DNA from 3 places in the Bradyrhizobium sp. LA2.1 genome. Region 2 is predicted to be linked to each of the others. Evidence: predicted binding sites of a transcription regulator. Region 2 holds the regulator's gene; each other region holds the start of a gene.
The links. The regulator LexA, encoded in region 2, represses DNA repair genes until DNA is damaged. The targets are predictions, from matches to a motif close to TGTTCNNNNTGTGTTCNG.

Region 1 (3,275 bases), on a different contig from region 2:
GCGATCAGCGTGTCGGCGAGCCGCGACAGCGTCATCGCGATCATGGTGTCGGTGGCGATCGGTTCGGCAAAGCGCTTCTCCACGATGTAATCCGGCAACGGTTTGCGCGGATTGATCGGGGCATCGCCATGCCCCTGCGCATGCGCGAGCAGCGTCGAAAACCGCGCGCCGAACCGCGCCGTGATCTCATGCGGCTCGCGCGAGGCGACATCGCCGATGGTTTTCAGGCCGGCGCGGCGCAGACCAGTGGTGATGGCCTCGCCCGCACCGAGCGCGGACACCGGCAGCCGGCTGATCGCCGCCGCCTCCCCGCCATCGGCAACGATGGTGCCGGAGGCCTGCCGCGTCAGCGTGCGCGCACAGACCGAGGTGCCGGCGATCGCCGCGCTGGCGGCAAAACCCTGACGGGCGAGCGCGCGGACGAAGGTCTGCAACAACGCAGCCTCGCCGCCGAACAGATGCGCGCAGCCGGTGATGTCCAGAAACAGCCCGTGCGGCGGATCGAGCGCCACCAGCGGCGTGAAGCGGTCGCACCAGTCTGCGACGTCGCTGAGCGTCTTCGCATCGGCCACGACATCGGCGTCGAACACTTTCAAGTCCGGACACATCGCCCGCGCATTGGCCAGGGGCTGGCCGATATACAAGCCGAGGCGCTCGGCGGCTTCATTGAGCGCATGGATCACCAGCGCATTGTTGTCCTTGATGACAACGATGCTCGGATCATTGGCCTTACCCAGCGCGCCGAAGAACCGCTGAATCCGATCGATGGGCAGGCGTGGCAGCCACAGGCTGAGGATACGCCGACGGTTCAGAGAACTGGCACTCATCACATTTCCATTCCATGATCCACCGGCCGCACGGGCCATGACGATTGCGCAAGAGCTCGGCATCGAAGCGCGGCGCGCCCCAGGCACTCCATGCCGGGCCCGGCGGCGAATGCGCCGCGCGCAGCATCCATCGCGTCTCCGCGGTCGAGGGCAGCGGCTGCGCGGCCATCCGCAACATCAGGCCGGTGACACCGGACGATTGCGCGGCCAGCGTCAGCTTGCGGCTCGCCACGAGATCGAATTGTCGCGTCTCACCCCAGAGCTCGAGCACGACGGCGCCAAGCGCGTCGCAGGCGAGCGCATCGGCCGAGGTCCGCAGCGCGCTCTCGACATCGGCGGCGCGCACCATCACCACGCGGCGCGGATCGAGACCGATCTCGGCAAGCCCGCTCATCGACAGCGCGCCGGTCTCGAGTTCCGAAAAATCCTGCCGCACCCACAGCAGCGGCCGGCGCCGCGAGACACGCCCCGCAAGCCCCATGACAAAACCCGTCGCGGCGGTTCCCTGCCGGCCCTCGCAAAACACCTCGTGGATCACCGCGCGCGCGAGTCCGCCCTTCAGCGCGCTGTCGACCTCGCCGTGGCCGAGCGCGACGCGATCGTGCTGATGCACGACCTCCGCCGTCTCGATGCGCTCGATCTGGCCGCGCAAGGTCGCAAGCGCGTTCATCCGTGCGCCGCTCATATACGCCGCTCCTTCAGAGGTGATTGCCGAGGTTCTCAAAAATAAGAACCTGCGGCTGGCTCATTTGTTCATGATATGTTCTAATATAAAGCTAACAGCGGCCGGGGAGTCAATCGAATTGGTGCTCATCCGGATTCGTAAGCTGAATCAAAGGGATTCCACGATGGACGTACAACGCAAGCTGGAGATTCTGGCTGATGCCGCCAAATACGACGCGTCGTGCGCCTCCAGCGGCACCGAGAAGCGGGATTCCAGCGATGGCAAGGGCATGGGCTCGACCGCGCCGGGCATGGGCATCTGCCATTCCTACGCGCCGGACGGACGCTGCATCTCGCTGCTCAAAGTGCTCCTGACCAACGCCTGCAATTACGACTGCCTTTATTGCGTCAACCGCGCCTCATCCAACGTGCCGCGTGCCCGCTTCACCATCGACGAAGTGGTCAAGCTCACGCTCGACTTCTACCGGCGCAATTACATCGAGGGCCTGTTTCTCTCCTCCGGCATCATCCGCAGCCCCAACTACACCATGGAGCAGGTGATCAGCGTCGCGCGCAAACTGCGCGAGGAGCATCACTTTCGCGGCTACATCCATCTCAAGACCATTCCCGAGGCCGACGACGCGCTGATCGCGGAAGCCGGCAAATATGCCGACCGTCTCTCCATCAACATCGAAATGCCCGAGGAGACGAGCCTGCAGCAATTCGCACCGGAAAAGGATGTGCGCGCGATCCGCCGCACCATGGGCCGGCTGCGGCTGAAGCTCGACGAGGCCGAGGAAGGCCGCAGCGCGAAGACGAAGGCCAGGCCGCAGCGTTTTGCACCGGCCGGGCAAAGCACGCAGATGATCGTCGGCGCCGACAGTGCCAACGATCACACCATCCTGCACACCAGCGCCAATCTCTACGGCTCCTACAGGCTGAGGCGCGTCTACTACTCCGCCTTCAGCCCGATCCCCGATGCGAGCCGCGCGCTGCCCCTGCGCGCGCCGCCCCTGCTGCGCGAGCACCGGCTTTACCAGGCCGACTGGCTGATGCGGTTCTACGGTTTCGACGTTGCGGAGATCGTTGACGACAGCGCGATGCTGCCGCTCGACATCGATCCGAAGCTCGCCTGGGCGCTGCGCCATCGCGACCGCTTCCCGCTCGACGTCAACCGCGCCAGCCGCGAGGAGCTGTTGCGCGTGCCCGGCTTCGGCACCAAGGCGGTCGAGCGCATCATCGCGACACGGCGCACCACCACGATCCGCCTCTCCGATCTCGCGCGGCTGCACGTGCCCCGCAACAAGGCGCTGCCGTTCATCGTCCTCAGCGATCACCGCCCCGCGCCGCATCGCCTCGACGAGGCGCGGCTGATCGAACGGTTCAAGCCGAAGGCAACACAATTGGGGTTTGGCTTCTGATGCAGTACATCACCCTCGACAATCAAACCGATTTCGACGGCTGGCGCAAAGCCGCACGCAGCCTCGTGCTTCATCATGTGCCGCCAACCGATGTCACCTGGACCGTGCAAGGCGGCGAAGCCGAGCTGTTCGCACCGCCCGCGCCGTCTCCGATACTTGAGGTGAACGACGGCACCTTCAATGTCTCGGCAAAATTCGTCGATCTCGCCAAGGCCGCGATCCTGCATCGCGACGGCGAGCGCTTTGCGATCCTCTATCGCCTGCTCTGGCGCTTGAAGGACAATCACGATCTCATCGAGGTCGCGACCGATCCCGATGTCGCGCAAGTCACGGCGATGGCACGAGCGGTTCATCGCGACGAGCA
Region 2 (3,275 bases):
GGCTAGAACTCTCGCCGCCGATTTGCCCGAACGGGCCCAGCAGGAGTTTTCACCCGTGGCCCTGATGCCGGTTTCCGACGCGCTCGCCGCGGTGCTGGCGGGCGCAGAGCCGCTGCCTGAAGAGATGATCGCGCTCGACGCGGCCTTCCACCGTGTGCTCGCGCGCGACGTCGCCGCGCGGCGCACGCAGCCGCCGCAAGCGATGTCGGCAATGGACGGCTATGCGGTGCGCGCGGTCGATGCGGCCAAGATCGACTCCCAGCTCACCCTGATCGGCGAGGTCGCGGCGGGCCGCCCGTTTGCGGGATCGGTCGGCGCCAGCGAGGCCGTGCGTATCTTCACCGGCGGTGTCGTTCCCGATGGCGCTGATGCGGTCGTGATCCAGGAGGACACGATCACGGACGGCAAGCGCATCACCATCAAGGAAGCCGCCGTAACGGGGCGGCACATCCGCCCCGCCGGCGTCGACTTCTCGGAAGGCGACGTGCTGCTGCGCAAGGGGGCCCGGCTCACCGAGCGCGACCTCGCGCTCGCCGCCGGCATGAATTACCCGCAACTGCCAGTCCGACGACGCCCGAAGGTCGCGATCCTCGCGACCGGCGACGAGTTGGTGATACCGGGCACCACGCCCGGTCCCGGCCAGATCGTCTATTCCAACGGCTACGCCCTGCACGCGCTCGCCCGCAGCGAGGGCGCCGATACCATCGACCTCGGCGTTGCCGCCGATACGCTGGAGGCCACCACGGCCGGCATCGGCCGCGCGCGGGAGAGCGGCGCGGACATCCTGATCACGACCGGCGGCGCCTCTGTCGGCGACCACGATCTGGTCCAGCAGGCGCTGAGGGACGAAGGTATCTCGATGGCGTTCTGGAAGATCGCGATGCGGCCCGGTAAGCCGATGATGAACGGGCGGCTCGGGGCGATGCGTGTGATCGGCCTGCCCGGCAATCCCGTGTCATCCTACGTTTGCGGCTTCCTGTTCATGGTGCCATTGATTCGCGCGCTTTCGGGCCGTTCGATGATTCATCACCGCCGCGAACGCGCGGTGCTCGGCCGCGATGTCGGCGCCAACGACCAGCGCGAGGATTACCTGCGCGCACGCCTCGAGCTGCGCGACGACGGCACGCTCGTCGCCCTTCCGGTCAATCACCAGGATTCCTCGCTGCTTGCGAATCTCGCTGCGGCACAGGCACTTCTCGTGCGCGCGCCATTCGCGTCGAAGGCCGAAGCCGGCACGCCTTGCGAGGTCTTGCGGTTGCCCGTCTAAGCGCTTCGTTCGCGTGCGTTCCGCGAACTTTGTCGCGTTCACGGTAAATTAAGCAGTTGCGGAACATGTATCGAACATATAGTGTCCGTTCATGATTTGTTTCGAGAATGTAGCGGCTTACTGCTGAATTCAGCGTCTCGGAATCGAACGACATCAACCGGGGGATTTTGGTCGAGATGTTAACGCGCAAACAATACGAGCTCCTGCGGTTCATCAGCGAACGGCTGAAGGAAAGCGGCGTGCCGCCCTCCTTCGATGAGATGAAGGACGCGCTCGACCTGCGCTCGAAATCGGGCATCCATCGCCTGATCACTGCGCTCGAGGAGCGCGGCTTCATCCGGCGCCTGCCCAACCGGGCCCGCGCCATCGAGGTGATCAAGCTGCCCGAGCTTCAGGCCGCTGCCGGCAGCCGCCGCGGCTTCACGCCGAGCGTCATCGAAGGCAATCTCGGCAAGGTCCGCACGACTTCGAGCCCACCGGCGGACGAGGGCGAGCGCCCCGTCGCGGTCCCCGTGATGGGCCGCATCGCGGCCGGTACGCCGATCGAGGCCTTGCAGACCCGCAGCCACACCATCAGCGTACCGCCTGACATGCTCGGCTCGGGCGAACATTACGCGCTCGAAGTGCGCGGCGATTCCATGGTCGAGGCCGGCATTCTCGACGGCGACATGGCGCTGATCCAGCGCAACGAGAGCGCCGATACCGGCGATATCGTGGTGGCGCTGATCGACGACGAGGAAGCAACCCTGAAGCGCTTCCGCCGCCGCGGCGCCTCGATCGCGCTCGAGCCCGCCAACGCCGCCTATGAGGTCCGCATCCTCCCGCCCAACCGGGTGAAGATCCAGGGCAAGCTGATCGGGCTGTACCGGAAGTATTGATACCGGACGCGCCGGTATTGGTCATTTCGCGCCCCGCGCGCTTTCGATCGGCATCGCCGATCCGAGATTGGAGCGGACGATTGTCCGCTTCCGCTGGATAGTCTTTCTGGTTTCGCGCAGATTATCCGGCCCCTCCTCCAGCGGTAAATCCTCGGCACGCCGCACGAAGCAGCCCTGCTTCGCGGCCTTCAGGTTCGAGGAGAAGTCATGCGCCGGATCGTTCTGAGCACAATTGCTGTGGCGCTGATCGCAGCATCAGCGTCGCAAGCCTTGGACGTGCAAGCCTTGGCCGTGCAAGCCTTGGCCGCGCAATCGCGGCCCCATGTCCGCAAGGACACCGCCGTAGGCGAGCAAGTCCGCAGGGCCCTCGACGCCGTCGGCCAACCGTCGCGGCCGGGCTGGCAATATTCCGGCTGGTCGGCGCCTGCGGGGCGCTGACACGCGCCTGCAGAATGCAAAGGGGCGGGCTTTGTTCCTGGTGGATTCGGGAAAGTTAATGTGATTGCGGCCTGCGGCGGCGAGCCGTAGATTTGCCTACAACCCGGCAGAACGTTTGGTATTTCCACTCTGATAGAGGCCTGCGCCTCGATTAAGAGACGTGGGTCGCTATCCCTGCATGAGGAGCACCCGATGTGTGACTACAGCCTGCATGCCGTCGCGTCGCGTCCCGCCGAAGTCGGCGAGACGATCGTCACGACAACCTTCCGCGGCACCTCGACGCGCGGCTTTGCCTCCGCGGCCGATCCGACCGTCGCGGTCTGCCTGCTCCCGGGGACGGAGCTCGCCTTCGCCGACAACGTCCGCTACGACAATCGCTGGATCTGGACGCGCACCGTCAATTCGCGCGTCGGCAAGTTCGGCAAGATCGATCCGCACATTCCCGATCGCCATCATGATGCGATCGAATTCCCCGACGGCAAATCCGTGCTGGTGACGCAGCTGGTCGAAGGCCAGCGTGCGACCGTGCTGCAGCTACCGGTGACCCAGCCGCTCGGCGAGCGCGAGCACAAGCCGCAGACCATCACCGACAGCCGGACAACCATCACCCGCCTGCCGATCGGCTGATGCAGCCATTCCCGGCCGGCAGGTCGGGCCAGGATTGAAATCGCCATCGCCGGCCGAGGCCGGCG
Region 3 (3,275 bases), on a different contig from region 2:
CCATCGCGCGCACCATCAGATCGGCGCCGAGCCGGGAGAGACGGTCATGCAGATCGACCGCGGTCATGTTGTCCGTGATCGCAAGACGCTCGGCCATGGCGACGTCGCCGGTGTCGAGACCGACATCCATCTTCATCACCATGACGCCGCTCTCGGCATCGCCTGCCATGATGGCGCGGTTGATCGGCGCGGCGCCGCGCCAGCGCGGCAGCAGCGAGGCGTGCAGATTGTAACAGCCGAGCTTCGGCGCATCGAGGATCGCCTGCGGCAGGATCATGCCGTAGGCGACGACGACAGCGGCATCGGCGTCAAAGGCGCGAAACTCGTCGAGCGCTTCGGGCGTCTTCAACGACTTCGGCGTCAGCACGGGAACGCCGAGCTTTCGCGCGGCTTCCTCGACCGGGGTCGGCTGCAATTGCAGGCCGCGCCGCCCGCCGGGCTTGGGCGCGCGCGTATAGACCGCCGCGATCTCGTGGCCATGCGAGACCAGCTCGAGCAGCGTCGGCACGGAGAAATCGGGCGTGCCCATGAAGATGAGGCGGAGGGGCATGTGGCGAGACAATCCTCGGAAACGAGCAAGTTACTCGTCATGGCCGGGCTTGTCCCGGCCATCCACGTTCTCGCTGCTCGCGGCGGCAAAGAACGCGGATGCCCGGCACAAGGCCGGGCATGACGGCGGAGGACGTGGCTACTCCGCGCGCTTGGCGGCTTTCTCGAACTTCTTGATCACGCGGTCGCGCTTGAGCTTTGACAGATAGTCGACGAACAGCACGCCGTTGAGATGGTCGATCTCGTGCTGGATGCAGGTGGCGTAGAGGCCTTCGGCGTCCTCCTCGTGCACCTTGCCGTCGAGGTCGGTGAAGCGCACGCGCACCTTCGCAGGCCTTTCGACCTCCTCGTAATATTCGGGGATCGAGAGGCAGCCTTCCTCGTAGACCGACAGATCCTCGGAGGAGGCGATAATTTCAGGGTTGATGAAGACACGCGGCTCCGGCTTTGTCTCGCCGTCCGGGTCAGGCTTGGCGAGGTCCATGGTGATCAGCCGCAAGGGCTGCGCGATCTGGATCGCCGCGAGCCCGATGCCGGGCGCGTCGTACATGGTCTCGAACATGTCGTCGGCAAGCTTGCGGATCTCCGTCGTGACCTTCTCGATCGGCTTGGAGACCAGACGCAGCTGCTTGTCGGGCAGGATGATGATTTCTCTGAGGGCCATGGCCGCGATTTAAGCCGCATGCCGGATGCGGTCAATGCGGCGAGGAACTCCGTTAACCCTTCGCTAACCATAAAACTTCAGGTTTCGTTAACCATAAAAATTAGGGGGCTATTAACCATAAGCGTTCGCTATTCGTTCGCGGAGGGTGTCGAATCGGCTACAAGGGCCGCCATGAACGAGATCATTTTCCTGGCTGGCGACTGGCCGGTCCGCACGATCGATGCGCTGATCGGCTTCGGCGCCCTCGTCGTCATCCTGCTGGTGGTGATCGCGGTGGTGATCGCGCGCTCCGGACGGCGCGGGGCGGAACTCGCCATGGCCAATGCCATCCGCGCGGACGAGCTCGAGGAGCGCCTCAGCCAGGTGCTGCACGCCCAGAGCGAAGCCGCCGGCCGAGCCGACGCCATGACCCAGGCGCTGGCCGGCCGCCAGGCCGACATGACGCGCGCGGTCAACGAGCGGCTGGATTCGGTGACCCATCGGGTTGGCCAGTCGATGGAACACTCGACCCGCAACACCATGGAGAGCCTGCGCGCCCTGCACGAGCGGCTCGGCATCATCGACAACGCGCACAAGAACCTCACCGACCTCACCACGCAGGTGACGACCTTGCGCGACGTGCTCGCCAACAAGCAGTCGCGCGGCGCCTTCGGCCAGGCGCGGATGGAGGCGATCGTCCAGGATGGTTTGCCGAAGGGCGCCTACGAGTTCCAGTTCACGCTCTCGACGGGAAAGCGACCGGACTGCGTGGTGTTCCTGCCCGACCAGCGGCCGCTCTGCATCGACGCAAAGTTTCCGCTGGAGGCGATGACCGCGCTGCACGATGCGCGCACCGACGAGGAGAAGCGCATCGCCACGCAGCGGCTGCGCGGCGACGTGATGAAGCATGTCAGCGACATCGCCGACAAATATCTCGTCGCCGGCGAGACCCAGGAGATGGCGCTGATGTTCGTGCCGTCGGAATCGGTCTACGCCGAGATCCATGACGGTTTCGACGACGTGATCCAGAAGGCCTATCGCGCCCGTGTCGTGCTGGTGTCGCCTTCGCTGCTGATGCTCGCGATCCAGGTGATGCAGCAGATCATGAAGGACGCGCGCATGCGCGACGCCGCCGACCAGATCCGCACCGAGGTGATCAAGCTCGGCGACGATTTGGGACGCCTGCGCGACCGCGTGCTGAAATTGCAGAAGCATTTTGCCGACGCCAACGAGGACGTGCGGCAGGTGCTGATCTCCGCCGACAAGATCGAGAAGCGCGCCGGGCGAATCGAGGAGCTCGATTTCAGCAAGACCGATGCGCCGGAGGGTCCACATCTGGTGGCAACCGGTGCCGCGGACCTGTTCCCGAGGAAGCTCCAGGCGGGGGAGTGAGTTGTTCACCTCTCCCCGCTTGCGGGGAGAGGTCGGATCGCCCTTGCGATCCGGGTGAGGGGGTACAGGTCTCGCGTCGATCTCGCGCGCGGAGAGAGGCCCCTCACCCCGCCCTCTCCCCGTAAGAACGGGGAGAGGGAGACGAGGCAGCGCCCCCAGAATCTGCTAACACCTCTCCATGACCGCACCCGACGCGACCTCCCCTGCCAGCCCCGACACGGCCCCCACCTCCTGGCGCGACGGCCTGGCCGTGTACCTGCAACCGCGGGTGCTGATCGTGCTGTTCCTCGGCTTCTCGTCTGGGCTGCCGCTGGCGCTGTCGGGCTCGACGCTCCTGGTGTGGATGCGCGAGGCCGGGGTCGACCTCAAGACCATCGGGCTGTTTGCGCTGGTCGGCACGCCCTACACGCTGAAATTCCTGTGGGCGCCGCTGGTGGATGCGCTGCATGTGCCGCTGTTCACGCGCGCATTCGGGCGGCGGCGCGGCTGGCTGCTGTTCTCGCAATTGCTGCTGATCATCGCGATCCTGCTGCTGGCACTCACCGATCCCGCGCGCTCGCCGTTCTACGTCGCGCTCGGCGCGCTGCTGGTCGCGACGACGTCCTCGACGCAGGACATCGTGGTCGACGCCTTCCGCGTCGAGAGCCTGCCGGAGAGCGAGCAGGCCGCCGGAATGGCTTCCTATGTCGCG

Region 1: a site for LexA is predicted at 1,578-1,595, ahead of ABIB95_RS06895 (putative DNA modification/repair radical SAM protein). Genes of this name have one in related genera too.
Region 3: a site for LexA is predicted at 1,336-1,353, ahead of ABIB95_RS14300 (DNA recombination protein RmuC). Genes of this name have one in related genera too.

The regions. Positions count from the first base shown of each region.
Region 1 covers NZ_JBEPQI010000003.1:299,878-303,152, reverse strand. The annotation lists gene ABIB95_RS06905 (Y-family DNA polymerase) at 1-827, opposite strand, end outside; gene ABIB95_RS06900 (ImuA family protein) at 730-1,512, opposite strand; gene ABIB95_RS06895 (putative DNA modification/repair radical SAM protein) at 1,676-2,911, shown strand; gene ABIB95_RS06890 (UdgX family uracil-DNA binding protein) at 2,911-3,275, shown strand, end outside.
Region 2 covers NZ_JBEPQI010000023.1:18,992-22,266, reverse strand. The annotation lists gene ABIB95_RS34255 (molybdopterin molybdotransferase MoeA) at 56-1,267, shown strand; gene lexA (transcriptional repressor LexA) at 1,444-2,145, shown strand; gene ABIB95_RS34245 (hypothetical protein) at 2,353-2,583, shown strand; gene ABIB95_RS34240 (hypothetical protein) at 2,776-3,210, shown strand.
Region 3 covers NZ_JBEPQI010000006.1:352,706-355,980, reverse strand. The annotation lists gene fmt (methionyl-tRNA formyltransferase) at 1-550, opposite strand, end outside; gene def (peptide deformylase) at 689-1,213, opposite strand; gene ABIB95_RS14300 (DNA recombination protein RmuC) at 1,385-2,584, shown strand; gene ABIB95_RS14295 (AmpG family muropeptide MFS transporter) at 2,763-3,275, shown strand, end outside.